2 regions of the Azospirillum terrae genome follow, and region 2 is predicted to be linked to the other one. Evidence: riboswitches for the same ligand, from Rfam matches in the RefSeq annotation. Region 2 holds a riboswitch; the other holds the start of a gene.
What was found. Region 2 has a riboswitch for manganese ahead of ACSVDD_RS28100 (sodium:calcium antiporter). Riboswitches for the same ligand answer to the same signal wherever they lie in the genome.
Positions count from the first base shown of each region.

Region 1: another riboswitch for manganese. It lies ahead of ACSVDD_RS26160 (manganese efflux pump MntP); the one in region 2 lies ahead of ACSVDD_RS28100 (sodium:calcium antiporter).

Region 1 covers NZ_JBPXMR010000016.1:27,239-42,511, reverse strand. Annotated here, with positions in the region: gene ACSVDD_RS26185 (methyltransferase regulatory domain-containing protein) at 1-1,122, shown strand, start outside; gene ACSVDD_RS26180 (YgiQ family radical SAM protein) at 1,402-3,441, opposite strand; gene ACSVDD_RS26175 (hypothetical protein) at 3,578-4,255, opposite strand; gene ACSVDD_RS26170 (carbohydrate-binding domain-containing protein) at 4,348-7,542, opposite strand; gene ACSVDD_RS26165 (TIGR02444 family protein) at 7,695-8,171, shown strand; yybP-ykoY riboswitch at 8,219-8,325, shown strand; gene ACSVDD_RS26160 (manganese efflux pump MntP) at 8,411-8,974, shown strand; gene dmeF (CDF family Co(II)/Ni(II) efflux transporter DmeF) at 8,989-9,948, shown strand; gene ACSVDD_RS26150 (hypothetical protein) at 10,010-10,294, opposite strand; gene ACSVDD_RS26145 (hypothetical protein) at 10,470-10,868, opposite strand; gene ACSVDD_RS26140 (hydroxymethylglutaryl-CoA lyase) at 11,073-12,014, shown strand; gene ACSVDD_RS26135 (CaiB/BaiF CoA transferase family protein) at 12,035-13,261, shown strand; gene ACSVDD_RS26130 (TAXI family TRAP transporter solute-binding subunit) at 13,299-14,327, shown strand; gene ACSVDD_RS26125 (TRAP transporter permease) at 14,359-15,273, shown strand, end outside.
Region 2 covers NZ_JBPXMR010000021.1:559-15,831, reverse strand. Annotated here, with positions in the region: gene ACSVDD_RS28120 (hybrid sensor histidine kinase/response regulator) at 1-1,999, opposite strand, end outside; gene ACSVDD_RS28115 (HsdM family class I SAM-dependent methyltransferase) at 2,315-2,677, opposite strand; gene ACSVDD_RS28110 (IS110 family RNA-guided transposase) at 2,634-3,710, opposite strand; gene ACSVDD_RS28105 (transposase family protein) at 3,790-4,278, opposite strand; yybP-ykoY riboswitch at 4,448-4,637, shown strand; gene ACSVDD_RS28100 (sodium:calcium antiporter) at 4,651-5,649, shown strand; gene ACSVDD_RS28095 (MgtC/SapB family protein) at 5,681-6,388, opposite strand; gene ACSVDD_RS28090 (ABC transporter ATP-binding protein) at 6,783-8,093, opposite strand; gene ACSVDD_RS28085 (ABC transporter permease) at 8,108-9,838, opposite strand; gene ACSVDD_RS28080 (NRAMP family divalent metal transporter) at 10,377-11,681, shown strand; partial or broken gene ACSVDD_RS28075 (ISL3 family transposase) at 12,315-13,436, opposite strand; gene ACSVDD_RS28070 (IS110 family RNA-guided transposase) at 13,925-14,953, opposite strand; partial or broken gene ACSVDD_RS28065 (transposase family protein) at 15,036-15,273, opposite strand, start outside.

The DNA of each region.
Region 1 (15,273 bases), on a different contig from region 2:
GACCTGATGCGTCGGCGGCTGAAGCCCGGTGGGGTGGTGTATGTCAGCTACAACTGCCTGCCGGGCTGGGCGGCGCACACGCCGATCCGCAAGCTGCTGCTGGAGCACACGGCGAGCGGCGCCGGCCCGCTGCCGGGGCGCATCGAGTCGGCGCTGGGCTTCGCCGCGCGCATGGCCCGGCTGGGCGAAGGCTATTTCGACCGGGTGCCGAGTGCCTTGGGGCACCTGCATGGGCTGGACGGCAAGTCGGACAGCTACATCGCGCACGAGTACCTGAACCGCGACTGGACGCCGTTCTACCACGCCGACGTGGCGCGCGAACTGGCCGGCGCGAAGCTGGACTTCGCCGCCTCGGCGACGCTGGCCGACCATGTTGACGACGCGACGCTGAGCCCGCAGGGCCTGGCGCTGATGAACGAGGCGGCGGACCCGGCGTTGCGCGAGACGTTGCGCGACTATCTGACCTACACGCGCTTCCGGCGGGACGTGTTCGTGAAGGGCACGGTGCGGCTGTCGGCCAGCGAGCGCGAGGAGCGCTTGCGGGCGATGCGCTTCGGGCTGGCAGTGCCGCGCGGCGAGGTGCCGGGAACGGTGAGCGCGCCGACCGGTGACATCGACCTGCCGGTGGCCGCGCCCCTGGCCGACACGCTGGCCGGTGGACCGCGCACGCTGGGCGCGTTGTTGGAAGAACCGGGGCTGGCCGCATACGGCCTGGAGGCGGTGCTGCGCACGCTGGCGCTGCTCGGCGGCGCGGTCGTGCCGGTGCCGGAGGGCATCGACGCGGAGCGCGTCCGGCGCTTCAACACCGCGGTGCTGGAGCGCAATCGCCATGGGCCGGAGATCCGGCAACTGGCCTCGCCGGTGCTGGGGACGGGCGTGGTGGTCGGGTTGCTGGAGCGGCTGTTCCTGCTGGCCGAACAGCGCGGCGCGGATCCGGCAGCGTTCGCTTGGGCGGTGTTGCGCGAGCGCGGCAAGCGGCTGCGCCGGGACGGCGAGGAGTTGCGGACCGATGCAGAGAATTTGGCGGAGATGGCGCGGCTGCACGCTGAATTCGCAGCGGGTCCGCGGCTGTGGTTGCAGGGGATCGGAATGGCGCCGACGACCGGGCCGAACGATGACTGATGTCAAGGATCGCCGCAGGATGCGTCCAAATGCACAAACCGTTGCTTGGCATTTGATCATGCGGCCATCGCCTGTTCGATGAGGACAGGCGGCGCGAAGCTTTTTCAAGCTTGCCGGGCGAACCCGAATATGATAGGACAGAAGTCATAAAAGCCGGCGTGTGCCCGCACGGTACGAGGGACGAACGGAACACCCCCTGCACACTGTTCCATGGTGTTCCAAACTGTTCCATTCAGGGCGGCAGCGGCCAGGACTTGCCGGGGCTCCAGCGCGGGAGCCTCACTGCCGCTTCCCCGCCGGCGTTCTCCGTCCCGCTCCGGCCTGCTGTGTAAAGAACGGCTTGCCACCCGCCTTCTTCGCACAAGTGCCCTTGCCCGTCCCCGCTGGCTGCCACGCCGGGACGAGGTGCTGCGCACCCGGCCCGATCAGGTCGGCGCGGCCCATGTCCTTCAGCGCGTCGCGCAGCACCGGCCAGTTCTCCGGGTCGTGGTAGCGCAGGAAAGCCTTGTGCAGGCGGCGCTGCTTCAAGCCCTTGGCTGCGCTCACCTCCTCGCCGCCGACGCGGCGGATCGGGCGCAGGGTGTTGCGGCCGGTGTGGTACATCGCCGCCGACACCGACATCGGCGACGGTAGGAAGGTCTGCACCTGATCGGCGCGGAAGCCGTTCCGCTTCAGCCACAGCGCGAGGTTCATCATGTCCTCGTCCGTGGTGCCGGGATGCGCGGCGATGAAGTACGGGATCAGGTAGAGCTGCTTGCCCGCCTCCTTGGCCGCCTGCTCGAACAGGCGCTTGAAGGAGTCGTAGGTGCCGATGCCCGGCTTCATCATCTTGGACAGCGGGCCGGCCTCGGTGTGCTCGGGCGCGATCTTCAGATAGCCGCCGACGTGGTGCTTCACCAATTCCCTCACGTACTCCGGGCTCTTGACCGCGAGGTCGTAGCGCAGGCCGGACGCGATGGAGATCTTCTTCACGCCCTTCACCGCGCGCGCCTTGCGGTACAGCTCGATCAGCGGGCCGTGGTCGGTGCCGAGATTCTTGCAGATGTCCGGGTAGACGCAGCTCGGCCGGCGGCAGGTGCGCTGGATCGCGTCGTCCTTGCAGGCGAGGCGGTACATGTTGGCCGTCGGGCCGCCCAAATCGGAGATGTGGCCGGTGAAGCCCTTGGTCTTGTCGCGGATTTCCTGGATCTCGCGCAGGATCGAGTCCTGCGAGCGGCTCTGGATCACCCGGCCCTCGTGCTCGGTGATCGAGCAGAAGGAGCAGCCGCCGAAGCAGCCGCGCATGATGTTGATCGAAAAGCGGATCATCTCCCACGCGGGGATGCGCGCGTCGCCGTAGCTCGGGTGCGGAGCGCGGGCGTAGGGCAGCGCGAAGACCGCGTCCATCTCCGGCGTGGTCAGCGGGATCGGCGGCGGGGTCAGCCACAGCTCCTTGTCGCCGTGCCGCTGCACCAGCGGCCGGGCGTTGCCGGGGTTGGCCTCCTGGTGCAGCACGCGGGACGCCTGGGCATACAGCACCGGGTCGGCCGACACCTGTTCGTAGGACGGCAGGCGGACGACGGTCTGTTCCGGCTCGCCGGGGCGGGGGTTCAGGCCCTCGCCCTCCTCCACCGCAGCCGCCGCATCCACCACGTGCCAGCCCTCGGGCACGGCGTCGCGCAGGAAGGCGACGCCGCGGACATCGTGCATGGCGCGCGGCGCCTCGCCTTTGGCGGCGCGGTGGGCGACCTCGACGATGGCGCGGTCGGCGTTGCCGTAGAGCAGCAGGTCGGCCTTGGCGTCCACCAGCACCGAGCGGCGCACCTTGTCCGACCAGTAGTCGTAATGCGCGATGCGGCGGAGCGACGCCTCGATGCCGCCCAGGACGATGGGCACGTCCTTGTACGCCTCGCGGCAGCGCTGCGAATAGACGATGGCGGCGCGGTCCGGCCGCTTGCCGCCCTCGTCGTTCGGCGTGTAGCTGTCGTTGTGGCGCAGCCGCCGGTCGGACGTGTAGCGGTTCACCATGGAATCCATGTTGCCGCCGGTGACGCCGAAGAACAGGTTGGGCTTGCCCAGCGCCTTGAACGGTTCGGCGGTCTGCCAATCCGGCTGCGCGATGATGCCGACGCGGAAGCCCTGCGATTCCAGCAGGCGGCCGATGATCGCCATGCCGAAGCTGGGATGGTCGATGTAGGCATCGCCGGTGACGACGATCACGTCGCAGCTGTCCCAGCCCAGCGCGTCCATCTCGGCGCGCGAGGTCGGCAGGAAGGGCGCCGGGCCGAAGCGGTGCGCCCAGTGCTTGCGGTAGGAGAAGAGGTCCTTGGCGGTCGGCATGCAATGTCCTGGTGACGGAGAAGCCCGTCGGGTTAACCCATCCGCCATCAGATAGCGCGTCCGGCGCCCGGATCAAAACATCACAGGGGTTAGAGGGCGTTTTTGTCCCCTAACCCCCGCGGATTCCGGTTGGGTTTCAGTTCGTCGCGAAGCAGTACAGCAGCCCCGCCCCGCCGGTGCTCTTCAGCGCGTCCTGGCTGCAACCGCCGCGCGACGCGTGCGAGGAATTCCAGGATTTGGCCGGCGGCGTATCGTCCAAGCCGTTGCGGTCATGGTGGCCGAGCATGGCGGCGCCTTCGGTCCCGCTCTTGGTCCAGTTGCCGCAGGTCATGTCCTGGCCGGCAGGGAACGCGGTGCCGTCCGGCTGCGAGCCGGTGAGGATGTCGTGCGTGTTCGGCTGGTCGCCGCGGCCGTTGACCGGTTCGCCCTTCTCGTTCAGCGCGGTCTGCTTGGTCAGGTTGTTGGTGCCGTGCAGCTCGTCCACGCTCTTGGCGATCACCACGCCCTTGGCGTTCTGCCACGGCCCCTTGCCGATGCGGTCGCGGGCGTTGACCGCCGGCTGCCCCCCCATGGCCTGGGTGCTGAGATAGGCGTGCCACGTGCGGCTCCCGGCGCCGGCCGCCTGCGCCAACTGCTGGCAGTGCCGGTCGGCCCCTTCCAGCCCGCCGAGGTCGGCGCCCTTGCCGGAGCCGGCGCTGGTGACGAAGAAGCTCATGTTGGCCGCCCCGGCCTGCTGCGCCTGGGCGGCGCCGCCCAGCGCCCCCGACAGAAGCACGGCCGAGGCCAGCATCGACACGTGAATCATCCGCTTCATGGCGTTTCCCTCCCCTTGGTTGTTGGGTCCCTGAACCGGGACGCTTCACGGCCCCAGGTTATTCCCGGGGCCGCGCGCGGGAAAGGGGTGGTTCAGGCCATCGGGCCGAACTGGTCCATGGGGATCGGTTCGAAGCCGTGCTGGTAGACCGGCGAGCCGGCCAGCAGCGAGTAATCCCCGGCCCCCGGATTGGTGAACTGCGGGTTCAGCGCCAGCGAGTTCTGGTCGTAACCCGCCGCCTGCCAGTTGCCCAGCGTGCCGGTGGTGCCGGCCATGACCTGCGGCCACACCTGGAACAGCTGCGCGTTGGGGGCGAGGTTGGCGTAGTCGTTGTCATGGAAGGTGCCGGCGGTCTTCGGCCCGTCGATGGCTACGGTCAGGCCGTGGCTGGAGGCGGCGTCCACCACGTTGTGGTGGATGTCGTTGCCGGACATCGGCGTGCCCTTCCAGCCGCCGTAGCCGACGTTCTGCTGCAAGCCGATCTCGCGGCCCTCGTTGCCGGCGATGATGTTGTTGGACACCTGGTTGTTCCAACCGCCGTGCAGAAAGACGCCGCCCAGGTTGCCGTGCACGTAATTGCCCTTCACCGTGGCGCCGCTGGTCCAGTCGTCCAAGTAGACGCCCCAACTGACCAGCTGCTTCGGGTCGAGCCACGTCGGCGAGACCGAACCGTCCCATTTCACGTTGCCGAACGCCGAGGTGCCGGACACGTCGTTGTAGGCGACCAGATCGCCGGTGGCGCTCTGCTGGCGGTTGATCAGGTAGATGCCGCCACCGTCGCTGGTCTCGCGGTTGGAGTCCACGACTTTGTTGTAGGTCACCGTCGCCCGGTAGGTCTCGTCACCCGTGGTCTGCACCGAGCCCACGGCGATCGCCTTGCCGGCGGTGTGCTCGACGAGGTTGTGGGAGACCTTCACGTCGGAGCTGCCGTTGATCCAGATGCCGTCGCTGCCGTGGTCCACCGACCCGGCGTATTCGACCTTGTTGTTCGACACGTCGGCGAAGTTGGACCCCATCTTGACGAACACCGCTTCCAGCCCGGTGTGGTCGAAGCTGTTGCCGGTCACCTTGGCGTTGGGGCTGGTCTGCACGGTGATGCCGTAGCCGGTGTTCTTCACGACGTTGTTGGTGAAGGTCAGGCCATCGGCGCCCTGGGCGTAGACGCCGTGGCCGTTCGGGCCGCCGTCCGCCAGGGTCAGGCCGTCGATGGTGACGTTCTTCGCCCCGCCCATGCCGAACAGCACGTTCAACTGCGAGGCCACGATCTTGTGGCCGACCGGCGTGCCGCCTTCGGGGCGGAACAGGATCTGGTTGGAGCCCGCGTCGTAGAACCACTCCTTGTTGGCGTCGAGCTGGTCCTTGGAATTGTACAGGTAATAGCGGCTGCCCTCGCCGAAGCCGTCCCAGGTGCCCTGCGCCAGCGTGATGACGTTCTTGGTGAAGTCGATGCTCTTCACCGGGACCAGCACATCGTCGTAGCCGTGCTGGCCGAAGGCGCTGACCATCAGGCCGCTGGCGCTGGTGGTGGTCGGGATGTCGCCGGGCTTGAAGGTGATCTGCGTCGTCGGATCGGTGCCCGTGGCGCTCTTGGAGGCGATCAGCCAGCCGCCGTCGATGGGGTGCGTCGGGTCGGCGTTGGGGGTGCGGGCGACGGTCTGCCGCTCGCCGTCCATGGACAGGTCGAGCACCGGCTTGGCGCCAGCCGGCAACTGCGCGCTCCACAAGCCGTTGCCGCGCGACACCCAGGTGTCGACCAGCGTGCCGCCGTGAAACACCGGCTTCTCAGCACCGTAGGCGGAGAAGCGGACGCCGGAGTCCTGGCTGTCCAGCCAGATCTGGTCCTTCATGTAATAGTCGCCACCACGCACGTAGGTGACGTCGGTGGTGCTGTTGCGCATCGCCTGCTGCGCCGCCTGGAGCGTGGCGAACGGGCCGTCGGTGCCGTCGGCGTTGGGCGCCGCCAGCTTGCCGGACCAACTGTCCTTACCGTTGGTCGCGACATAGAAGGCTGGGCCGGTGGGCGGCGTGGTGGTTGGGGGGGTTGTCGTGGCGGGGAAGTCGCCGGCCGGCGCGTTCACCACCAGCGTGCCGTTCCACCACATGCCTGATTGGCCGGCGACCACGTCCTTGCCGTCCAGCGCGCCCTTGTCGTAGGTGACCGCCGGGTCGGTCGGCGCGTAGCCGTGACCGTTCACGGTGATCTTGTTGACGACCAGGCTGCGATCCTGGCCGTTGATATACGCGTCGTTGTCGTATTGCACCTGCACCTTGTGGCCGACGCCGGTGGCGGCGTCGCTGGTGAAGGCGAAGTCCTTCGCCGTGGTGGCCGCCGTGCCCTCGCCGATTTTCATGCCGTCCACCAGCACGTTGAAGTGCGCGTTGACGCCCGCCGCCGGATTGCCCAGCGCGTTGACGGTGATGGTCGAGGCACCGGTGGTCGGGGTGGGAGTCGGCGCCGGCGTGCCGGCGGACGGGAAATAGGACTTGTCGGCGGCGACCACCAGCGTGCCGTTCCACCACAGGCCGGACTGGCCGGCGACGACGTCCTTGCCGTCCAGCGCGCCCTTATCGTAGGTGACGATGGGGTCGGTGGGGGCCACCGCCTTGCCGTTGATGGTCACTGCGTTGACCAGCAGGCTGCGGTCCTGTCCGTTGATGTAGGCGTCGTTGTCGTACTGGACCTGCACCTTGTGCGCGGCGTCCAGCGCCACGGCCGAGGTGAAGGCGAAGTCCTTGGCGGTGGTCGTGGTCATGCCCTCGCCGATCTTCTGGCCGTCGATCAGCAGGTTGAAGTGCGCGCCGACACCGCCCGCCGGGGTGCCCGAAGCGTTCACCACGATGGTCGAGGAGCCGGCGGTGGGTGTCGGTGTGGTGGCGGCGGTAGCGGGGTAATAGGCCGCGGGCGTGCTGAAGTTCAGCGCGCCCTGCCACCACATGCCCTCCTGGCCGGCGACGGTGTCCTGGCCGTCCAGGGCGTAGCGGTCGTACACGGCCTGTGTCGGGCTCAGCGTGTTGCCGTTCACCACCACCGACTTGATGCCGAGGTTGCGGTCCTCACCGTTGATGGAGGCGTCGTTGTCGTAATAGACCTGCACGGTGTGGGCCTGACCGGCGGCCACCGGAGCGGTGAAACTGTAGGCGGCCGGGTTGGCGGCACTCACCGTGGCCTGGCCGGCGCCCACGCCGTCGATCAGCAGGCGGAAGTGCGGCCAGACACCGCCGGCGGGCATTCCATAGGCGTTCACGACGATCCTGGCGTCGACGAGGCCGGTGGTGGTGGTTGCCATCGGTCCGTTCCTTTGTGGTTTTCAACGCCCGCGAGAATGGGCGAAGGAATCGGACATTTGTGCGAGATCGCCGCTGCCTCTGTGACCTATGCGGGGCAAACCGGGGCCTCGGAGGGATTGACCGGAGGCGCCGCCCGACACACTTGCCCTTCATGACGGCGCATACCCCGGACGACTCGCTGTGGCGCTTCTCACTGGCCGTCTACGGCCGGCCGGGGGTGGATGCCGTGTGCCTGGACCTTCAGGACCGGCTGGGCGCCGACGTGAACCTGCTGCTGTTCGCCCTATGGGTGGGGGCGGTCTGCGGTGTTCGCCTGTCCGCCGCCGAGCTGGAGCGGCTGTCCGCCGACGCCGCGGCGTGGCAGCGGAACGTGGTGGCGCCGTTGCGTGGCGTGCGCCGGCACCTCAAAGGGATGGCGGGCGCCGAGGCGTTCCGGCAGACGGTCAAGGACGCCGAACTGGAGTCCGAACGCCTGGAGCAGGTGCGGCTCTGCCGGATGTCCGGCCTGCGGCCGGGCTCAGCCGACTGGGCCGCGGCGGAGGCGAACCTTCGCATGCTGACGGAGGACGACACGGCGGTGGCACTCCTGCTGGACGCCGCGCGGCATCCTTCCGCAGGGGATGATTGAACAGCTGTTCATATAGATTGACCGGGGCGGCGGGGCGTTTTACCCTCCAGCCGATCATTGGGGAGTAGCCACCCTCCTGGAGAGGGGCGCGCGCCAACAGACTCGGGGTTTTCCCCGTGGTGCGTGCGGCAGACCGGACCCTGTCCGGCAGCTCGGCGAGACCGATGGCGTGACCGCCACCCGAAGGCCAACCGGGTGCGGGTGCGCTGTCGTGTATCGCTTGGCCCCGGAGATTCCCATTGGTCGGTGTGACCTCCCTCGCTCTTGCTGTCAGCCTGTCCATGGACAGCTTCGCCGCCGCCCTCGGCTGCGGCGCCGTTCATAAGCGCCCCTGTGTTCCGGAGGCGCTGCGCGTCGGCATCACCTTCGGCGTCTGCCAACTGTCCATGGCGCTGCTCGGCTGGGCGCTGGGCATGTCCTTCGCCGGGTTCGTCCAGGCCATCGATCATTGGATCGCCTTCGGCCTGCTGCTGCTCATCGGCGGCTCGATGATCCGCAACGCGCTGGGCGGCGAGGCCGACGACGATGCGGCGGCCAAGCGGTCGGGCTGGCTCGCGCTGCTCACCATGGCGGTCGCCACCAGCATCGACGCCAGCGCCGTCGGCGTCGGGCTGGCGATGGCCGACGTGGACATCGCCGCCACGGCGACGCTGGTCGGGTTCGTCACCTTCCTGATGGGCTTCGGCGGCGTGCTGCTGGGGCGGGCCGCCGGGCCGCTGCTCGGCCGCCGCGCGGAATTGCTGGGCGGCCTTGGCCTTATCGCCATCGGCGCCAAGATCCTCGTCGAACACACTCTTCTCTGAGCCGGGGCCGTCGCATGCACACCCACTCGCTGGACCATTGGAAGCACGACCACGCCTTCGGCCTGGACGAGCCGACCGCCGCCGAGCGGCGCACGCTGATCGTCGTCGCGGTGACCGCCGTCACCATGGTGGTGGAGGTCGCGGCCGGGCTGTGGACCGGCTCCATGGCGCTGCTCGCCGATGGCGTGCACATGGCGTCGCATGTGCTGGCGCTGAGCATCGCGGCGTTCGCCTACATCTACGCCCGCCGCCACGCCCGTGACGCGCGCTACAGCTTCGGCACCGGCAAGGTCAACGCGCTGGGCGGCTTCACCGGCGCGCTGCTGCTGGTCGTGGTGGCCCTTGGCATGGCGTGGGAAAGCGCGGTCCGCCTCGTGGATCCCGGCGCCATCGCCTATGACATGGCCATCCTCGTCGCCGTCGTCGGCCTTGTGGTGAACGCCGTCTGCGTCGTCATCCTGGGCGGCCACGGGCATGGCCATCATCATGAGCACGGGCACGAGGATCACCACGACCCTCACGAGCACCATGAGCATCACGGCCATGGGCACGAGGACCACACGCTGCGCTCGGCCTATCTGCACGTCCTGACCGACGCGCTGACGTCGGTGCTCGCCATCGTGGCGCTGCTGGGCGCCAAATACTTGGGAGCGTCCTGGCTCGATCCGGTGATGGGCCTGGTGGGCGCCGTGCTGGTGGGGAACTGGTCGCGCGGCCTGCTGGGCAAGACCGCACAGGTGCTGCTCGACCGGCAGGCGCCGGATGCCGTGAGCGACGGCATCCGTGCGGCGTTGGAGCGCGGGGACGACCGCATCGCCGACCTGCACGTCTGGTCCATCGGGCCGGGCGCCTACGCCGCGGTGATCAGCCTCGTAACCCACGCCCCGCTGCCGCCAGAGGACTACCGCGCCCGGATTCCGGCGGAGCTGGCGATCCGCCACCTCAGCATCGAAGTCCACCGCTGCTGCCCCTGATCACTGGACAAGACCCACTGGACAAGACCCGCCGGGCGAAACGCCCGGCGGCCGGAAGCGGTCAAGCGCAGCGGTACGTCAGGGACTGCGTTCGGAGTTTCAGTTCACCCTCGAGATAGCTTTGGAATCCGGGGGAGCAGATGAGCTTGGCGATCTCGTCCTTATCCAGGATGGGAATGAAGGGGTTGTTGGACAGCTCCTCGAACGCCGCTCTGGCCAGAAGCCAAAGGTCAGGCGGAAGTGCCTTGATGTACCGGCTCAGGGCATACTCTTCCTCTTGCGCCATGAGGGCGCCCTCCCGCTCGCGATTGTTGAAGCCAATGACGATCAGACGAGAATTGCGCAAAGGGGCGCCCTCGTAAATAGGGACTTAGTTAACAAGGTGGTAAATCTGCACGCTGTTGTTGCTCCGCCACATTACACTTTGTGGCTAGATAGTACGGAGAAGGCGTCGCTTGCCGCGGACTGCCTTTCGTCAGGTACTCCGCGTCTGTGAGTTCACCTCCACACCGGCGTTGCGATCAGAGCGCCTCGGTCTCGCCGGCCGGCATCGTGCGGGAACGCGCCAGGATGTAAAGCCGCAGCGCTTCGGCCTCGGCCGTCCACAGCGCCGCTTCCTTGGCGTGGACGATGCTCTGCTGCCGGCCTTTCAGGACGTCGGGCGAGGACTCGACGATCGCCTTGCGCTCGGCCTGGGGCATCTTCTCGTTGGCGGCGACCAAGCGTTCGTAATGCACGGCCTCGCGGTGGTTGTTGGTGGCGTCCTGGTAATCGGCCCGCGCCCGTGCCAGCGCGGCGTTGCGCCGGGCCACCTGCAAACGCACGACCAACGCTTCGATGCTGGCACCGGACAGGTCCGCCTCGGCCAGGGCGTCCGAACTGGCGTCCGCGCCGGCCGGGGTCTTCGTCTCGTCGTCCATGATGAAATCCCCTGTTTTCTGCCGAGTGGCGCCTCTCGTCTCTGTTCATCACCGCGAACTAATTAAAAAATCGTCTTAAAGGTCAAAAACTAGGTCGCATTGACACCTTTTGACCCACTGTCCTACAAACTACGTCGAAAGGCGTAAGGTAAATACGCCGGTATGCATAATACTCCAGTATGCAATTCTGTTGAGGTCTAAGCAATGGCGCCTGTGGACGTGGAGATAAGCGAGGTCGGTCCACGCGACGGCCTGCAAGGACTGAAGCCGTTCGTGCCGACCGCCACCAAGAACGCGTGGATCACTGCCGAAGCGGCGGCCGGCGTGCGGGAGATCGAGGTGTGCTCCTTCGTCCCGGCGAGCGTGGTGCCGCAGTTCACCGATGCCGCGGAGGTCGTGGTGCACGCTCTGGCCGTGCCCGGCCTGACCGTGGCGGCGCTGGTCCCCAACCTGCGGGGCGCCGAGAACGCGGTGGCCACCGGCGTCCATAAGATCACCTTCACCTTGTCGGCCAGTGTCAGCCACAGCCTCGCCAACGTGCGGCGCACGCCCGACGACCAGTTGGCCGAGTTCGCGCGCATCGTCGCCTTCTGCCGCACGCTGTCGGCGGAGCGCCGGCCGTTCCTGTCCGCCGGCCTGTCCACGGTGTTCGGCTGCGTGTACGAGGGCGCTGTGGACGAGCGCGCGGTGTGCCGTCTGGCGTCGGCGCTGGCCGAGGCCGGCGCCGACGACGTCAGCCTCGCCGACACCACCGGCGCCGCCCACCCCGCCCAGGTCCGCCGCGTCGTCGCGGCGGTGCGCGCGGAGATCGGCGACACGCTGACCGCGCTGCACCTGCACGACACCCGCGGCCTGGGACTCGCCAACGTGCTGGCCGGGCTGGATTCCGGCATCCGCGCCTTCGACGCGGCGCTGGGCGGCCTGGGCGGCTGCCCGTTCGCGCCGGGGGCGCTCGGCAACATCGTCACCGAGGACCTCGTCTACATGCTGGAGGCCATGGGCCTGCGGACCGGCATCGACCTCGACCGGCTCATCGAGGCGCGGCGCCTCATCGAGGCGGCGCTTCCCGGCGAGCGCTTCGTCGGCCACCTCCACCACGCTCGCGTGCCGAAGGGCTTCCGCCCGGCGTCGGCATCCGCCCTCTGACCCTTTCGGACATCCCGGTCATGCACAGTCCCGCTTCCGACACCTCCGACGTACCTTTAGCGAATACCGCTCCCGGACCGCTGGCCGGCATCCGCGTGCTGGAGCTGGACCACATGGTGATGGGGCCGACCTGCGGCCTCGTCCTAGCCGATCTGGGCGCCGACGTGATCAAGGTCGAGCCGCTGCCCGGCGGCGACAAGACGCGCAGGCTGACCGGCTCGGGCGCCGGATTCTTCTCCACCTACAACCGCAACAAGCGCTCCATCACCGTCGATCTGACCGCGCCGGAGGGCACCGCGGTGGTGCGCCGCCTCGCCGAGAGTTCGGACGTGCTGGTCGAAAACCTGCGGCAGGGCTCGATGGAGAAGATGGGGCTGGGCTGGGAGGCGCTGTCGGCGCTCAACCCGCGGCTCGTCTACTGCTCGATGAAGGGCTTCCTGCCCGGCCCGTACGAGAACCGCACGGCGCTGGACGAGGTGGTGCAGATGATGGGCGGCCTCGCCTACATGACCGGCCCGCCGGGCCGGCCGCTGCGGGCCGGCGCCTCGGTCAACGACGTCATGGGCGGCATGTTCGCCGCCATCGCCATCCTGGCGGCGCTGCGCCAGCGCGACCGGGACGGCCGCGGCCAGCTGGTGCGCGCCGGCCTGTTCGAGAACAACGCCTTCCTCATGGGCCAGCACATGGCCCAGTTCGCCGTGAGCGGCACGCCTCCGGCGCCAATGCCGGCGCGGCTGGCCGCCTGGGCGGTCTACGACGTCTTCGCCACGCGGGACGGCGATCCGGTGTTCCTCGGCGTGGTGACGGACACGCAGTGGCGGGTCTTCTGCGAGCATTTCGGCCTGACCGAGCTGCTGGCCGACCCCGCGCTGGCCACCAACCCGCAGCGCGTCGCCGCCCGCGACCGCATCATCCCGGCGGTCGCCGCCCTGTGCGCCTCGCGCGGCAAGGCCGAGCTGATGGAGGCGTTCGAGCGGCTGGGCCTGCCCTACGCCCCCATCGTCCGCCCCGAGCAGCTGTTCGACGACCCGCATCTCAACGAGTCCGGCGGGCTGCTGGACGTGACGCTGCCCTCGGGCGTCCGCACGCGGCTGCCGGCGCTGCCGGTGGAGATCGGCGGGCAGCGATTGGGAGTTTACCGCGACGTGCCCCGCGCCGGTGAGCACACCCGCGAGATCCTCGCCGAGCTGGGCGCCGGTGCGGACGAGATCGACCGGCTGGCGGGCGGGGGCGTGGTCGGGCTCTGAAGCCCGAGCGCCCGCGGCCGAAACAGGAGACATTGTCATGTCCGGATCCACGTTCCGCACCTTTGGTCGAATGGCTGGTCTGGCGGCGCTGGTGGTCGCGGCGCTGTTGCGCCCGGCCGGCGCCGCCGAACTCGTCATGGCGACGGTGTCGCTGACCAGCGAGGATTTTCAGCTCGCCATGGCGTGGTCCGACGTGATGACGCAGCAGAACACCGGGCTGCGCATCACGCCGGTGGCGACCGGCACGGTCAAGGGCCTGCGCAACATGGCGCAGGGCCGCGCCGACCTGTCGCTGATCGGCGCCCCGCACTACCTCGACGCGGTCAACCGCGAGGGCAGCTTCAAGGAAGACCCGCCGGGCATGGTGGCGTCCTACAAGAACCTGCGCGTGCTGTTCGCCATCGACACCGGCATGGGCCAGTACGTGGTGCGCGCCGACAGCCCGATCCGCACGCTGGCCGACCTCAAGGGGCACCGGGTCAGCATCGGCCGGCCGGGCGGCAACGCCGGGCGCGTCTCCCTCTCGCTGTTCAAGGTGCACGGCAACGACGCGGAACGCGGCGAACTCCAGACCGAATACCTGGACTACGGCCCGTCGCTGGACCGGCTCGGCAACGGGCAGATCGACGCCACGCTGGTGTGGGGCGGGCTGCCGCAATCCGGCATCGATCAGGCGTCGCGCAGCACGCCGCTGCGCTTCCTCTCGCCCGACCCGGCCAGCCTGCCCGCCTTGCAGGGCGCCATCAGCAACGGCTCCCATTACCTGTACCGCAACATCCCGGCGGCGCGGGTCAAGGAGGCGTACGGCGGCCGCGTGCTGAGCGACGGCGACGTGGTGTTCTGGACCTTCCCCTTCATGGTGATGGTGCGCGCCGACATGCCGGAGCAGACCGCCTACACGCTGTGCCGCGGTTTCTGGAGCAACGTGGACAGGGTGCGCGCCAGCTCCGCGGCGCTGGCGCTGATCGACCTGTCCACCGCCGCCGCCGGCCTGTCGGCCGAGTTGCACCCCGGCGCCCGGCGCTGCCTGACCGAGTTGGATCGGACCAAGCCGGGCGCACCGTGATCCCCTTCCACCCGCTTCACGGAGAAGCGCCATGTCCAGCCTGACCGCAACCCTGCCGACGACCGGCGCCGGCGCCCTGATCGAGAGCGCCCGGCGCACCATCGGACTGACGCTGTGCGCCGCCCTGGCGGTGTTCATCATCGCCTCCACCCTGTACGGCCGGCTGACCACCTGGGTGCAGTACGAGGTGGTGCTGATGCTGGCGCTGGGAGCGCTGTTCGCGCTGAAGCCCGGACCGCTCAGGGCGCGGCCGGCGCTGGACGCGTTGCTGGCGGCGGCGCTGACCGGCGGCGGCGTGTCCGCCGGGGTCTACATGATCCTCAACTACCAGGACATCGCCGCCTTCCGCGACGGCCTGCCCAACCAATGGGACATGGCCGCCTACGTGGTCGGCACGCTGGTGGTGCTGGAGGGCGCGCGGCGGGCCGAGGGGTGGATGCTGCTCGGCGTCGTGGCGGCCGGCATCGCCTATCTGGCGTTCGGCCAGTATTTGCCGGGCTGGCTCGGCCACCGCGGGATGGGCGTCACCGAAGTGTTCGAGCTGGCCTACAGCAGCAACGGCATCTTCGGCGTGGCGCTCGGCTCGGTAGTGGAGATCGTCTACGTCTTCGTGATCTTCGGCGTGGTGCTGCGGCTGAGCGGCGTCGGCGACTTCTTCGACTGGGTCGCCGGCGCCCTGTCCATGGGCCGGCGCTCCGGCTCGGCGCAGTGCGCCATCATCGCCTCGGCGCTGTTCGGCTCGATCAACGGCTCGGCGCCGGCCAACGTAGTGGCCAACGGCGCCATCACCATCTCCATGATGCACCGCGCCGGCTTCTCAAAGGCCTACGCCGGGGCGGTCGAGGCCTCATCCTCGGTGGTCGGGCAGATCATGCCGCCGGTGATGGGTGTGGGCGCCTTCATCATGGCGGAGATCACCGGCGTCCCCTACGGCAACATCATGGTG
Region 2 (15,273 bases):
CTACCACCGGGGGCTGGAAACGCCATGCGGGAGGAACGCCGGGGCGGATCACGGTCATGCCGCCGAAACCGCCGAACAGCAGGGTGCCGTCTGGCAGGCGTGCGCCCGACCCGGCCCAGTGCGTGCGGATCCCCGCCCCCTCCACCGGCCCGAAGACCCGCACCGCGAAGCTGTCCGGGTCGATCCGCGCCAGACGGTCGCCACCACCGGCCCAGACGACGCCGTCGGGATCTTCAAGCAGCACGGTGACCATGTCGTGGGGCAAGCCGCTCCGGCTGTCCAGGCGGTGGAAGCGCGGATCGCCCCCCGGATCCGCAAGGATGCCGATGCCGTTGGCGGTGCCGACCCAGATGCGGCCGCGGCGATCCTCCAGCAGGGTGTTGGCAACGTCGTTGGGCAGGCTGTCGGCGCTGGCGGGGTCGTTCAGGAAGCGCCGGAAGGTGCCGGTCTGCGCTTCGAAGAGGTTCAGGCCCCGCTGCGTTCCCACCCACAGCCGCCCGGCGCGGTCACGCAGCAAGGCCTGCACGCTGTTGTCGCTCAGGCTGTCCGGGCGGTTCCGGTCGTGCACGAAGGTCCGGGCGCTCCCCCCGGCAAGGTCCAACCGCGTCAGCCCCTGAGTGCCGCCAACCCAGACGGAGGGCTCCTCCGCAAGAATCGACAGCACGCTGGCTCCGGCGAGGGGTTCCAGGTCGGTGGAGGTTCCGGTGGCGGGATCGACGCGATGCAGGCCCTGGCGCGTTCCCACCAGCACGCCGCCATCGGACAACGCCGCCACCGCCTGCGCCATCTGCACGGGCAAACCCTGGCCGGGGTGGACCTCGGCAACACGCCCCGCCACAGGATCGAGCAGGGACACTCCCCCGCTGCGGAAGCCGAGCCAGACCGTGCCGTCGGCACGCGCGCTCATGCTGCGGACGTCCTTGCCGAGCAGGCCGCCCGGCGTGGTGGGCAAGACGGTGAGGATGCCGGGATTGGCGGGGTTGTGCACGTCGACGCCGCCGAGCGTGGACGCCCAGACCAGCCCGGAGCGGTCTTTGATGAGGCCGGTCACCGTGTTGTCGCTCAGGCTGGTGGGCGCCTGGGCATCGTGCCGGATGGCACGGACGGCGCCGGTGTGCGTGTCGAGCGCGCGAATGCCGCCGCCGAATTCGGCGGTCCACACGGTGCCGGGCACCGGCTCGACGATGCCGGTGATCCGGTTTCCCGTCGCAGCAACCGCGTCGACCGCGTGTGCGTCGTTCGTCGCCGCGTCCACGAATCCCAACTGTCCCTGGACGGTCCCGAACCAGATCCGGCCGGCCGCGTCCTCGTACAGGGCCGAGGCCCCGGCTCGCTTCAGGGACGGCGGCAGCGCCACCGCCTGGAACGCGTCCCGCCCGGCGTCGCGCCGCAGCAGCCCCTGTGGCGTTCCGAGCCACACCGTGCCCTTGCTGTCGGGCTGGACGGACAGGCCGCCCCCCGGCGGCAGCTCCTCATGGCGCCATCGCCCGGACACCGTGTCGAGGTGCGCGGCCCCCGCGGTCCCGACCGTCCAGATGCCGCCTTGGCCATCGCCCTTCATGCCAAGCATCCGGCCGCTTGCGCCTTCCGGCTCACGGTGGGTGACGAAGCTTTCGCGCTCGGGAACGTAGCGCGCGACCATGCCCGAGACGGTGCCGACCCACAGCCGCCCCTGTTCGTCCACCAGCAACTCGGAGACGATGTTCTCCGGCAGCGAGTCCGGGTCGCCGCTGCGGTGCACGAAGACCCGCATGCGCGACCCGTCCCAGCGTGCCAAGCCGCCGGGCGTGCCGATCCAGATGAAGCCGTCGCGGCCCTGTATCAGCGCCAGGGCAACCGGATAGGGCAGCCCCTGCGCCTGGGTTATGTGGCTGAACAGAGGCCCGGTCAGGCGGCTCCAGGGGGCTGGGTTTGCATCCTGCGCACCGGCCGGAGACACGGCGGCGGCTGCCAGCCACGCCATACAGAGAGCCAGCAGCAACCGGCGCGTAAGCCGCATCGAAAAAACCAAGCTGATGAGAGAGGCAAGGCGCTGATTTTGGAGCATCTCCGGCGCCATTGCAACGAAACCCCAGGGTGCCCCACGGCCGATGTGAACGGCTGTTCACGTGATTGAGCTTCCCCCGGAACAATGGACACGGGGTTATGCGGCCTGAAACTCGGCCTGCTCAGGGGTTCTATAACCAAGTGTGGATCGGCGCGCCATTGCGGCCAGCAAACATGAACATTATCAATAAACTGGCGTGCCGATCGGCGGGTTCTGTTGCAGCGTTTGCGGCGGGGCGGAGATCACGTGGAACCCTCAATCACCCGCCTACAGACTTTGCAACAGAACCCGCTGACGCAGCACCAGGACGCAGCCGGGGATGCCGGTGCCATAAAACAGCTGCGGCCCGACGCCGATCACCGCTTCCAGCAAATCCTCGTCAATGTTCCCGGCGCGGATGGCCTTTTCCTCGCCCCGGAACAGCACGCCGTGCGGCATGACGGTGGCGACCACGCCGTTGTCGCGGGTCACCGCCAGCATGTGCTGAAGGAACATCAGGTCGGCCTTCTTGGCGCCCAGCGGCACCTGACCGTAGCGGAAGCGCTCCGGGAACTTGGGTTCCCAGGCTGGGTTGCCGTCGGCCTTCCTATCCGTGTTGCCCCAGGGAAGCGAGAAGGGCGGGTTGGTGATGATCCGATCGAAATGCTTGCGTCGATGTCGGTGTCGGCCGCCGATAGGTTTCCCCGCGCGTCAGCACCGCCCAGACGATGCGCGCCGTCTTGTTGGCCAGGGCGACGACAGCGACGTTCACCGGCCGCCGCTCCAGCAGCGAGGCGAGCCAGGGCGAGTTGCTGCGCCACCAGCGCACCACCGCGCGCGCTCCATTGACCAGCATGCAGCGCAGATAGCCGTCGCCGGCCTTGGAGACCCCGCCCGGGCGTTCCTTGCCGCCGCTGGAATGTTGGCGCGGGACCAGACCGAGCCACGCTGCCAGGTGCCGGCCAGACGCAAACGCCTTCCCGTCGCCGATTGTCGCCACCAGCGCGGTGGCGGTGATCGGTCCGACACCAGGGATCGTCATCAGGCGCCGGCAGGCCTCGTTCTGCTTGGCCTGTTCCCGCAGGCGAGTGTCGAGGTCGGCAATCCGGCGCTCGGTGTCGCGGAGCTGATCGACCAGTACCTGGAGCAGAGCCCTGGCCATCTCCGGCAGCTGCTCCTCGCCGGAATCCGCCAGTCGCGCCGTCAGCTCCACAACCTTGCACACACCCTTGGGCGCGACGATGCCGAACTCCGCCAGATGTCCGCGCAGGGCGTTGATCAGTTGGGTCTTCTGGTGGACCAGCGTTCCCCGCGCGCGGTGAATGACCAAGGTGCTCTGCTGCTCCTCGGTTTTGACCGGCACGAAGCGCATGTTCGGGCGCTGCACGGCTTCACAGATCGCCTCGGCGTCGGCCTGATCGTTCTTGTGGCGCTTGACGTAGGGCTTCACATACTGCGGCGGCATCAGGCGGACGGTGTGGCCGAACCTGGCGATTTGCCGCGCCCAATGGTGCGCGGTGGCACACGCCTCCATGCCGACCACGCACGGCGGCAGGGTGGCGAAGAAGCCGAGCACCGCGTCTCGGTGCAGACGTTTGGTCACCACCACCTTTCCATGGGCGTCGACGCCATGAACCTGGAAGAGTGACTTTGCCAAGTCGAGGCCGATGGTCGTAGCATGCATCTGGGCGGTCTCCTTGCTGAAGGACGTCAACACCCTTCATGTGGCACGGCGATGCCGGAAACGGGGGCCGTCCATCCCATCAATCATCGACCCCGACCACCGTTGGCGGGACGAAGCGTGGACTGCCGTGGCGGCGCACCACCCGCAGCAGGGTGTCGTTGCCGATCGGCAGCATCAGGCGGCGGGCGAGCCGGGCCGCGGGGCGCCCGCCCAGGGCGAGGCCCAGATGATAGACGATGTGCTCGAGCCGGGCAGTCCGCCGTGCCCAGGGCGCCAGGACCTCCGGGGCAAAGCGTTCGGTGAAGATGCGCCGGCCGCACAGCACAGCGTCGCAGTGGAAGCGCCGGGCCAGGACCACCAGTTCGACCGGGTGGCCCGCGAGAGGAAGATCGGCAAGGTGTCGGCAATAGCGACTGTGCACCCGGCTTGAAGGGGTACCGCATCCCGGGCACCGGCTGCTCGAGCTTGCTGGCCGTACGGTGATCCGCGTCCAGGCGGCGTCATCGACGACCCGTTCCATGACGAAACCACGCGGCACCAGCGCCGCCGGTCGGAGTGTCTGGGGCATGGCGTTGATCCCTTTCAGGAAACCAACGCTTGCTGCCTCCCAGCATCACCAAAACTGCGTCAGAGCCAGCGTTGCACGCCGAAACACACACGCAGAACCGCTCCAGTGATACCGCTGCGGCAAGGTGTTGCAATATGAACACATGTTCATGCGTTGACGTCGGAGCACGCATCAGCTATTAGGCGCCCGTCATTGGGGAGTAGCCACCCTCCGTTCCGAGAGGGGCGCGCGTCAACAGACTTGGGCTTGCGGCCCATGGCGCACGCGGCGGCCGACCGGCCATCCAGCGAGACCGCTGACGCTGCATCCGTCCGGCCGGGCGGGGTGCCGCGTTGGTGTGTGTCCGCGTCCGGCCGCCCGCTTGAGGTCCCCATGCTCCTGACCATCGTCCTCTTGCTCGCCTCCGCAGCACTCATCTATGCCGCCTGCGAGACATTCGTGAACGGCATCGAATGGGTCGGCCGCAAGCTGGGCCTGAGCCAGACGGCCACCGGCACGGTGCTCGCTGCGCTGGGAACGGCGCTGCCGGAAAGCGTGGTGCCCCTGGTCGCGGTCGCCTTCGGCGACGGTGCCGCGCACAAGGACATCGGCGTCGGCGCCGCCCTGGGTGGCCCGCTGGCGCTCAGCACGCTGGCCTACGCGGTGGTAGGGATGTCGCTGCTCGCCAACCGCCGCCGGATCGGGCGCGCCAACACGCTGGTGCAGGTGGACGGGCTCCGGCTGAGCCGCGACCAGATGTGGTTCCTCGGCATCTTCATCGTGAAGATCGCGCTCGGCGCCATCGTCTTCGCCGTCAAGCCGTGGCTCGGCATTGCCTTCCTGGCGACCTACGCCGTGTACATCTGGAAGGAGGTGCGTTGCGAGGACGGAGACGGTGAAGAGGGCGAACTGGAGCCTCTGAGGATTCGTCCCTCCGAGGCGGATCCCGCCCTGGGTTGGGCCCTGGCGCAGACCGGTGTTGCGCTGCTGGTGATCTTCGCGGCCTCCCAGCTGTTCGTCGGGCAGATCGGCGACCTTGCCCCGGCGCTCGGGTTGCCGCCGCAGGTCACGGCTCTGCTGCTCAGCCCGTTGGCGACGGAACTGCCGGAGACGATGAACGCCATCATCTGGGTCCGTCAGGGCAAGGAGCGGCTGGCGCTGGCCAACATCTCCGGGGCGATGATGATCCAGGCCACCGTGCCGACCGCCTTCGGCCTGTTCTTCACGCCCTGGCTGCTGGACACCCCGCTCTTCCTGGCGGCGGGCTTCACAGCCGTAGCCGTGGCGTCGCTGATGCTGGCATTCCGTTCCGGGCTGGTCAGCGGCGGGAAGTTGACCCAGGTCGGCTGGCTGTATCTGGTGTTCGCCGGAATACTGGCCGCCGCGCGATAGCCGTGAAACTCAGTGCAAGCGTGCGGTCGGATCACGTCGTGGTGCTGACCGTCCATGTGGCGCTCCTGACGCCAGCGCTGCGCTCGAGAGCGGACACGGCGTCGTCGAGTTCCTTCGGGTCGGCCGTCGTCGGCACCAGCGTGGCGGCCAACTCCACCTGCTCCTCGGTCTCGGAAACCACATCGATCTCGCGAATCGGGTAGTCGGCGCGCTCAAGAACGTCGGAGAGCGCGTCGCGCACACCGGATACATCCTCCGGGGCACTGATGACGTGGACGCGGTAAAGGGCCTCGGTCACCTTCTCGTCGATCGGCAGGCGGTTGATGTAGTTGACCACCGGCCGGAGCAGCGTGTTGCCCGCCAGCACGAAGCCGGTGAGCATGACGGCTTCCAGGAGCAGCCCGCATCCGGAGCAGGCGCCGACCGCGGCCGAACACCAGAGGGTGGCCGCCGTGTTGAGGCCGCGGACGTTGGTGCCCTCCTTCATGATCACACCGGCGCCCAGAAAGCCGATGCCGGACACCACGTAGGCGACAATCCTTGTGCCGCCCTCAGCGCCGAGCAGCCGCATGCCGATGTCGGCGAAAGCGGCGGCGCCGACGGCGACGAGAACGTTGGTGCGCAGACCGGCCGTGCGCTGGCGATACTGCCGCTCGAAGCCGATCAGGGTGCCGAGGACGAAGGCGGTGGCGAAGGCGACGAAGGTGTTGGCGGTGGCCTCAAGGGTCAATGCGGTCATCGGGTCTGTCGCAGTCCGTCGTGGAAATCGGTTCGGTGCACCGGAAGGTCCTCATCGGGGGCGCCGTCAGGCGAGCCAGTGGTGGACGATTCGCAAGGCGAGGCAACGATGCCTCGACGGCCCCGTGCAGCGGAACACCGGCAAGCCGGAGGCCCGCGTGGCCGAGGAGCTTAGCCAGCGCGCCGAACCGGCGAAGCCACGGTTCACCGACCCAGCCCTGTTCCGCAAGATGCGTTGCGAGGCGACGCAGCCGCCGCGCCGACGCCAAGAACAAGCGGGCAACGGAAAGACGAGGGTTCATGGCAATACCGACCGGAGCGGACACGACACGGCACCCGGGAGCGCGATGGAGGCGGCCGGGATGCACCGTGCCGCCATCGTCCGCTCCCGCCGCCTACTCGGCCTCCTCGATGCAGAACGACTCCGTCTCGCCGTCGTAGGTGAACAACTCGGCGTAGCGTGCCCAACTGGTCACCGCCTTCAACGACTCTTCGGTGTAGTCTTCGCTCATGAACTCTTCCAGTTCACGGGCGAACTGCGCGTAGGGGGCGCGGTGGTCAGGACGCTCAGACAGGGTCGCGTGGATGTGCGCGGCGAGCGGCACGAAGTTGACCAAGTGTTCGGCGAACAGCTTCTTGCGGTCCTCCAGCCCGGCCTCGGCGAACAGGTGACCGGGCTCGGTCAGCCGGATGTCGCCCTCCGCCACTTCGGCGAAGCCGAGCATCTGGAGCGTCTCGGCGATCGGGAACAGGTCGTCGATCTCGTGCTGAAGCGTCGCCGCCAAATGCGGCATGTCCGCCTTGCCGTGGTACGCCGGGGAGGCCAACGTCTCCAGGAGACCGGACAGCAGGTTGGTCGAGACGTGCTGGAGCGGCTCCGCGTAGACCGGGCGCAGGCGCGCAGCAGGCGCCTCCGGCGCGGCTAGCGGCTTGCGCGCGGTCATCCGCCCGTAAATGTCGTCCACCAGGTCGCGGAACTCCTGGGCCAAGCGGTTGCGCGGGTGGGGGATGTCCACGCGGATCTCCGCCGCCACCCGGCCGGGGTTGGAGGAGAACACCAGGATGCGGTCGCACATCAGCACCGCCTCCTCGATGTTGTGCGTCACCATCAAGATCGACCGGATCGGCAGCTTGCGCTCCATCCAGAGGTCGAGCAGGTCGGTGCGCAGGGTCTCCGCCGTCAGCACGTCGAGTGCCGAGAACGGTTCGTCCATCAGCAGGATCTCGGGCTGCACCACCAGCGCGCGGGCGAAGCCGACGCGCTGGCGCATGCCGCCCGACAGTTCCTTCGGGTAGGCACTCTCGAAACCGGACAGGCCGATCAGGTCGATGGCCTGCTCGGCGCGCTCCGCCGCCTCCTTCTTCGGCACGCCCAACGCCTTCAGCCCGGCCAGCACGTTCTCCTCGACGGTCAGCCAGGGGAACAGGGCGAAGGTCTGGAACACCATCGCGACACCATCGGTCGGCCCGACGACCGGCTCGTCATGGTGCAGGACATGCCCGGCGGTCGGTCGCGCCAGTCCGGCGACAATGCGCAGCAACGTGGACTTGCCCGAGCCGGAGCGGCCGAGCAGCCCGACGATCTCACCGTCGCGCAGCGTCAGGTCGACATCGTCGAGCACGACATACTCCTGGCCGGACGGCTTCGGGTACGCCTGACGGACGCTGCGCAGTTCGAAGAGGGTCTTGGTCAAGGTTTGCAGCATGGCAGAAACCTCCATCAGGCAAGGCGCAGGCGGCGCTCGGCGTAGCCGTACAGCCGACGCCAGAGCAAGCGGTTGAAGAGGATGACGAACATCGACATCACGGCGATGCCGAGCACGATGCGCGGGTAGTCCCCGGCGGCGGTAGCCTGAGCGATGTAGCTGCCCAGGCCGTGCGCGGTGACCTGGGTGTCGCCCCAACTCACCGCCTCGGCGACGATGCTGGCGTTCCACGAGCCACCCGACGCGGTCACCGCGCCGGTCACGTAATAGGGGAAGACGCCGGGCAGCATGACGTCACGCCACCACTGCCAGCCGCGAATCCGGAAGGTGGCCGCCGCCTCTTTCAGGTCGTTGGGGAACGCGGTGGCCCCGGCGACGACGTTGAACAGGATGTACCACTGCGTGCCAAGGATCATCAGCGGGCTGAGCCAGACGTCCGGATTGAGGCCGAAGTGCACGATGGTGACGACGGCGACCGGGAACAGCAGGTTGGCCGGGAACGCCGCCAGGAACTGCGCCACCGGCTGGACCTTCTCGGCCAGCCGCGGCCGCAGCCCGATCAGCACGCCGAGCGGCACCCACACCAGGGTGGCGACAGCGATCAACACGACGACGCGCAGCAACGTCGCCAGTCCGAGCGCCAGCACGGTGGCGACATCTCCCCAGTTGACCCCGCTGGCGATGAACGCCACCAGGGTCCAGCCCAGGTAGAGCGCCGCCGCAGCGATGACCGCGTACCACGCCATGTCGAGCGCGGCGGTGGGCGGTCCGGCGATCCGGCGCCCCATGGAGGGGAACAGCGGCAGACGCAGCCAAGCCACCGTGCCGAGCACCGCATCGACCGGCGCGAACAGCGCCCGGAAGAAGCGGGTGCGCTGGAACAGGTTCAGCACCCAGGACTCCGGCATCTCCTGGGCGCCGGTCTGCTCGAAGCGGAACTTGTCGGCCCAGGCGACCAGCGGGCGGAACAGGACTTGGTCGTAGACGAGGATGACCGCCAGCATCGTCAGCACCGCCCAGCCGACGGCGCCGAGGTCCTTCTGCGCGATAGCCTCGGCCAAGTAGGAGCCGACGCCGGGCAGCGTGACAGTCTGGTCGCCCACGGTGATCGCCTCGGAAGCCACCACGAAGAACCAGCCGCCAGACATCGACATCATCATGTTCCACACCAGCCCCGGCATGGCGTAGGGCGCCTCCAGCTTCCAGAACCGCTGCCAACCGGAGAAGCGGAAGCTGGTCGCCGCCTCGTCGAGGTCGCGCGGCACAGTGCGCAGCGACTGGTAGAAGCTGAATGCCATGTTCCAGGCTTGGCTGGTGAAGATAGCGAAGATCGCCGCGCACTCGGCGCCCAGCACGCTGCCCGGGAACAGCGACAGGAAGAAGACTACGGTGAAGGAGATGTAGCCGAGCACCGGCACCGACTGGAGCACGTCCAGCACCGGGATCAGCACCATCTCCGCCCGGCGGCTCTTGGCCGCCAGCGTGGCATAGGTGAAGGTGAAGAGCAGCGAGGCCACCATCGCCGCCAGCATGCGCAGCGTCGAGCGCAGCGCGTACTCCGGCAGGTTCCAGGCGTCGAGCGAGACGAGGGCTGCCTCGATGCTCGCCAGCGGCGCCGCCATCTGGTGCCCGCCGACGACGGCCAGGGCGAAAACGCCGATAACCAGCGGCAGTGCCACGAGGTCCCACCGGTTGGGGGCGGCGTCTGCCGCCTTCACGGATATGCTTGTCTGGGTCCAGGCCATGACCGTTCCATCCCGCGGCCCGACACATCCGGGCCGCTCCTGGCGTGAGAAAGGATATCCACCGCATTGCGGCGGTCAGGTGTCAGAGCAGGACGGCAGGGTCAACTTCGCGCGGGGAGCCGACGCACGCCAGTGCGGCCTGCACGCGCGGTCAGGGCGGGCGAATGGGTCGGGTCGGTGAGGTTTGGCATCACCATGATCCACCTGCAATGCGGTCGGCTCGGCGCCGGTCGCGGTGGACCTTGCGGAGAAGGTCAGCCTGGGATCAGCGTCGGGGCCGGGGTGTGTCGGGAGCGACTACTGGGGCTTTCCATCTCTTGCCTTCTCGGCTGGATGCCGACCCGTGATTCGGGCACCGGCCGATCATGCGTTGACGTCGGAAGCGGCTGTACTCCTCCAGGACGGGGAGCGTCAAGCGCCAAGGAGAACCATCGGCGAGGCTTTACAGAAGTTTCATCTAACGGTCGGGAAACCGTAGCGGAAGCGCGGGTGTTTCCACGGCGTATCCACGGATCCATCACCCTGGCCGGGAGAGCCCATGGCAACGTACGCACACGACGACAAACCCAAGAGCCCGGTGGTTCCGCCGTCCAAACCACGGCTCCTGGACGTGCTCGGGCCGGGCCTGATCACCGGCGCCTCGGACGACGATCCCAGTGGCATCGCCACCTACTCGCAAGCCGGGGCGCAGTTCGGCTACGGGCTGACCTGGACCCTGCTGTTCACGTACCCGCTGATGAGCGTGGTGCAGGAGATCAGCGCCCGCATCGGCCGGGCCAGCGGGCGCGGCATCGCCGGGAACCTCCGGCGCCACTATCCCAACTGGCTGCTCCAGGGCGTCGTCGCGCTGCTGCTGCTCGCCAACGTCATCAACATCGGCGCTGACCTCGGGGCCATGGGCGACGTGCTTAACCTGCTGCTGCCTGGGCCGGTTCATCTCTACGTCGCGCTGTTCGGCGCCATCTGCATCGGCATGCAGGTGCTGCTCAAGTACACCCACTACGTCTCGGTGCTGAAGTGGTTGACGTTGGTGTTGTTCGCCTACTTCGGCTCGGCGGCTGTGGTCCACGTGCCCTGGGGGGAGTTTGCCGGGAGCTTCTTTATTCCGTCGATCGCCTGGAGGTCCGACTACCTCACTACCATCGTGGCCGTGTTCGGCACCACGATCAGCCCGTACCTGTTCTTCTGGCAAGCCTCGCAGGAGGCGGAGGACATCCGGGAGATCCCCCACCGCGATCCTCTGGTAAAGGCGCCCGAGCAGGCGCCGCGCGCCGTTGAGCGCATCCGGCTGGACACGTACGTCGGCATGGCCTTCTCCAACATCGTCGCCCTGGCCATCATGGTCACCACGGCGGCCACGCTGCACGCGGGCGGCAAGACGAGCATTGAAACCTCCGCCCAGGCGGCGGAGGCACTGCGGCCGGTCGCGGGAGACTTCGCCTTCCTGCTGTTCGCCCTTGGCATCATCGGCACCGGGTTCCTCGCCGTTCCGGTGCTGGCCGGATCGGCCGCCTACGCCATCGGCGAGGCGCGCAAGTGGCCGGTCGGCATGGCGCGCGAGCCGCAGGAGGCGAAGGCGTTCTATGTGACGGTGACCATCGCCACGATCATTGGTGTCGTCATCAACTTCACCAGCATCGACCCGATCAAGGCCCTGTTCTGGAGCGCGGTCATCAACGGCATCGTCGCCGTGCCGGTGATGGTGTGCATGATGCTGATGGCCAGCCAGCACAGAGTCATGGGACCAGTCGTGGTTTCGATGCCGTTGCGCATCGTCGGCTGGCTGGCGACCGCGGTCATGGCCGCAAGTGCCGCCGCCATGGTGTTCACCATGGGCACCTGATCGGCAAAGATTCATCAATCATCGGCAAGAACGACCGCTATGGCGGCCGACCGCTCTACGAGTGAGTCGTCATAAACGCGCGGGAGATGCACCTCGCCGGGGCGACCGTGGTGCGCGGCGTCATGGGCATCGGACAGTTTGAGCCAAGTGCCGCTGTGTTGCATGGATGCGGTCGGTGTCGTAGGTCAGGCTCCCGCCACCGTTCAGGTCTCTCGACATGCCGCACAAGGCCAATGCCGCTCGTCGTCATCACATTCCGCGGCGGCGTGTTGCTACATGGCCATGGAAAGCATGACCGAGCTGTGCCACCCTCACGCCACTGATCCGCTGTCCATTGCAGCGGCGTAGACCGGCGGCCTCAACCCGCCGAAGAGCACACAAGCCCCCTCAGACACCACGCCCTGGGACGCGATCGGCGCAACCTTGGCCTTGCAATACGGCGTTCCGTTGTATGCCTTCAGTCGGAATGAGCGGTTCCGTTGCAAAGTTTGATGGTAGGCGCTGTCGCCGGGCACTGTTTGATGAGAACGGCGGCCGAAACGGCCGGAAAGGCCCTTAACTCCGAGAACAGGCCGACCGGAAAAGGCCCTGAATGGTGAGAATCTGGTCCATCCGCATTCCCGGTGCACCGGGTCACGTGGCCTCCAGGACACGATGGCGCAGCAGGTCGAAGCCGCCGCGCCCGTTCATCGTGCGCTTGATAGTCTTCAGCTTGCTGATCTGCCCCTCGACCGGTCCGGTGCTCCACGGCAGTGACAATGCCGCGCGCACCGCCGGCAGATCACGCTTCAAGCCCTCGGAGAAACCCGCCAGGGCCGTGTCGCTGGCTGCCGCCAGCCAGCCGTCCAGATCGCTCTCCCGGCGGCCGCGCACCATCGCCTGGAAGGCCCGCGCCACCTCGATGGTTCGCGCCAGGTCCGGCGAGCCGGCGATCAGGGCGGCGACGAACGCCTGTTCGGTTGCATCGATCTCACCGTCGTCCGCCACCACCAGCCATGCGGCCCGGCGTCGCGATGGCGTACGCCACGACGCAGGAGCCGTGGTTCCCAGCCCTGAACGCGCCTCACGCAACGGCCGCAACAACTCTCGGACGATGGCCGGCTGGCCGGTGAAGCCGTGCCCCCGAATCTCCCGCCAGAGCTGGGCGGCGTTGTGACAGCCGTCCTCCCAGCGGCGGCGCAGGTGATCGGCGAACGGATCAAGAAGGCTGCCCTTGGCCGGCTGGCGCCAGGAGGGTGGTTGTCTGGCGCGCAGCCAGACCCGCACCGTCTTGCGATCGAGTTCGAGCGTCTGGGCGATGCGCGTCTGCGACCAGCCGCGCGCGTTCAGGGCAACGACCTCCTCGAAGCGTGCATGACGGGCGGCTTGGATTGCGGCGCTCCGCTGCTCGCGGCGGGTCGGAGGCCGGAGTTCCGGAGGCGGTGGCGGTCCTTGCCCGGCGGCCTCGGCCGGAGTGACGGCCAGCTTGGCGGCGGCAAGGTCGCGCTGATGGCTGGTGAGGAGCGCTCCCAACGCGTCGCCGAGGTTGCGCAGGAGATGCCACCGATCCACCACCTGAATGGCTTCGGGGGCTCCTTGGCGGATGCCATCGGCGTAGGCACCGGCGCGGTCGCGGGCAACGACAGTCACACCAGGGTGCGCCTTTAGCCACGCGGCCACCGTGTCGGCTTGGCGGTCGGGCAGCAGGTCGATGGGACGGTTGCGCTCCAGGTCGACGATGAGGGTGCCGTAGCGTTTGCCGCGGCGCCAGGCCCATCTATGGACGGCCCCCGCTCTGCAAGAGCTTTTCACAAGTGACGGCCAGGAAGTCGGTTGCTGCCATCTATTCGGCCTGTGTGTGCAACCTTGCGGCTGCTGGCCTTGATGAAATCCGCAGAGCGGCACCCAATCAGTCGTTCGAGCTTGGAGGCTCTCTGGGCTTGTCGGGGTGCGCCGATCCCGGTCCGACCGGTATGCCATCACGTCGTGTATCGCCCTCGCAACCGAAGGGGGGCCAGTGATCCCGTGTTCAGGCTGCCGGGCCGGCAGCGGACACGGGGAATTGGTTGAGCATCGTCATCGCCTTACCTCTTTGTTCGGCCGCCGGGACCACCTCTTCGTCCCGACCTGCTTTCCGACCAGCGCCGCGCGCAGGCGCTGACAAGGCCGGCCTTTCGGGCCGCCGCGCCAGCGGCTTGGCCTTGTTGGCGCCGAGCACGGCGGTAATCTGCAAACGGTCGGGCCTGGACCTTGCCGTCTTCATCTCAAGCCTCCGCCGGCGTCGCTGTCGGTGTCGGCCGCCGATAGGTTTCCCCGCGCGTTAGCACCGCCCAGACGATGCGCGCCGTCTTGTTGGCCAGAGCGACAACAGCGACGTTCACCGGTCGCCGTTCCAACAGCTTGGCCAACCACGGCGAACTGGTCCGCCACCATCGCAGGACCGCGCGGGCCCCATTGACCAGCATGCAGCGCAGATAGCCATCGCCAGCCTTGGAGATGGCTCCCAGCTGCTCCCTGCCCCCGCTGGAGTGTTGGCGCGGGACCAGACCGAGCCACGCCGCCAGGTGCCGGCCGGACGCGAACGCCTTCCCATCGCCGATCGTCGCTACCAGCGCGGTGGCGGTGATCGGCCCGACACCAGGGATCGTCATCAGGCGCCGGCAGCTCTCGTCCTGCTTGGCCTGTTCCCGCAGACGAGCGTCGAGCTCGGCAATCCGGCGCTCAGTGTCGCGAAGCTGCTCGACCAGCACCTGGAGCAGAGCCCTGGCCATCTCCGGCAGCCGCTCCTCGCCAGGATCCGCCAGCCGCGCCGTCAGCTCCACCACCTTGCACGCGCCCTTGGGCGCGACGATGCCGAACTCCGCCAGATGCCCGCGCAGGGCGTTGATCAGTTGGGTCTTCTGGTGAACCAGCGTTCCCCGCACGCGATGAATGACCAAGGTGCTCTGCTGCTCCTCGGTCTTGACCGGCACGAAGCGCATGGTCGGGCGTTGCACGGCTTCGCAGATCGCCTCGGCGTCGGCCTGATCGTTTTTGTGGCGCTTGACGTAAGGCTTCACATACTGCGGCGGCATCAGGCGGACGGTGTGGCCGAACCTGGCGATGTGCCGCGCCCAATGGTGCGCGGTGGCGCACGCCTCCATGCCGACCACGCAGGGTGGCAGAGTGGCGAAGAAGCCGAGCACGGCGTCACGGCGCAGGCGTTTGGTCACCACCACCTTTCCGCGAGCGTCAACGCCATGAACCTGGAAGAGCGACTTTGCCAAGTCAAGGCCGATGGTCGTAGCATGCATCTGGGCGGTCTCCTTGCTGAAGGACGTCAACACCCTTCATGTGGCACCACGATGCCGGAAACGGGGGCCGTCCATCCCATCAGTCATCGATCCCGATGATCCGGGCGGGTGGGAGCGGCTCCATGGGTACTGCCCGGATCAGGCGCAGCAGCGTGTCGCCGCTGACCGGCATGGCGAGGCGGGTGGACAGCCGGGCACCGGGGTTTCCGCCCACGCTCAACGCGATGGTGCGCTGTGCCTCGGCGAGCCTGTGCGTTCGCCGAACCCGGGGCGGAGCCACGGCAGGCAAGCGTTCGGCAAAGATGCGGCGCGGACAGTCC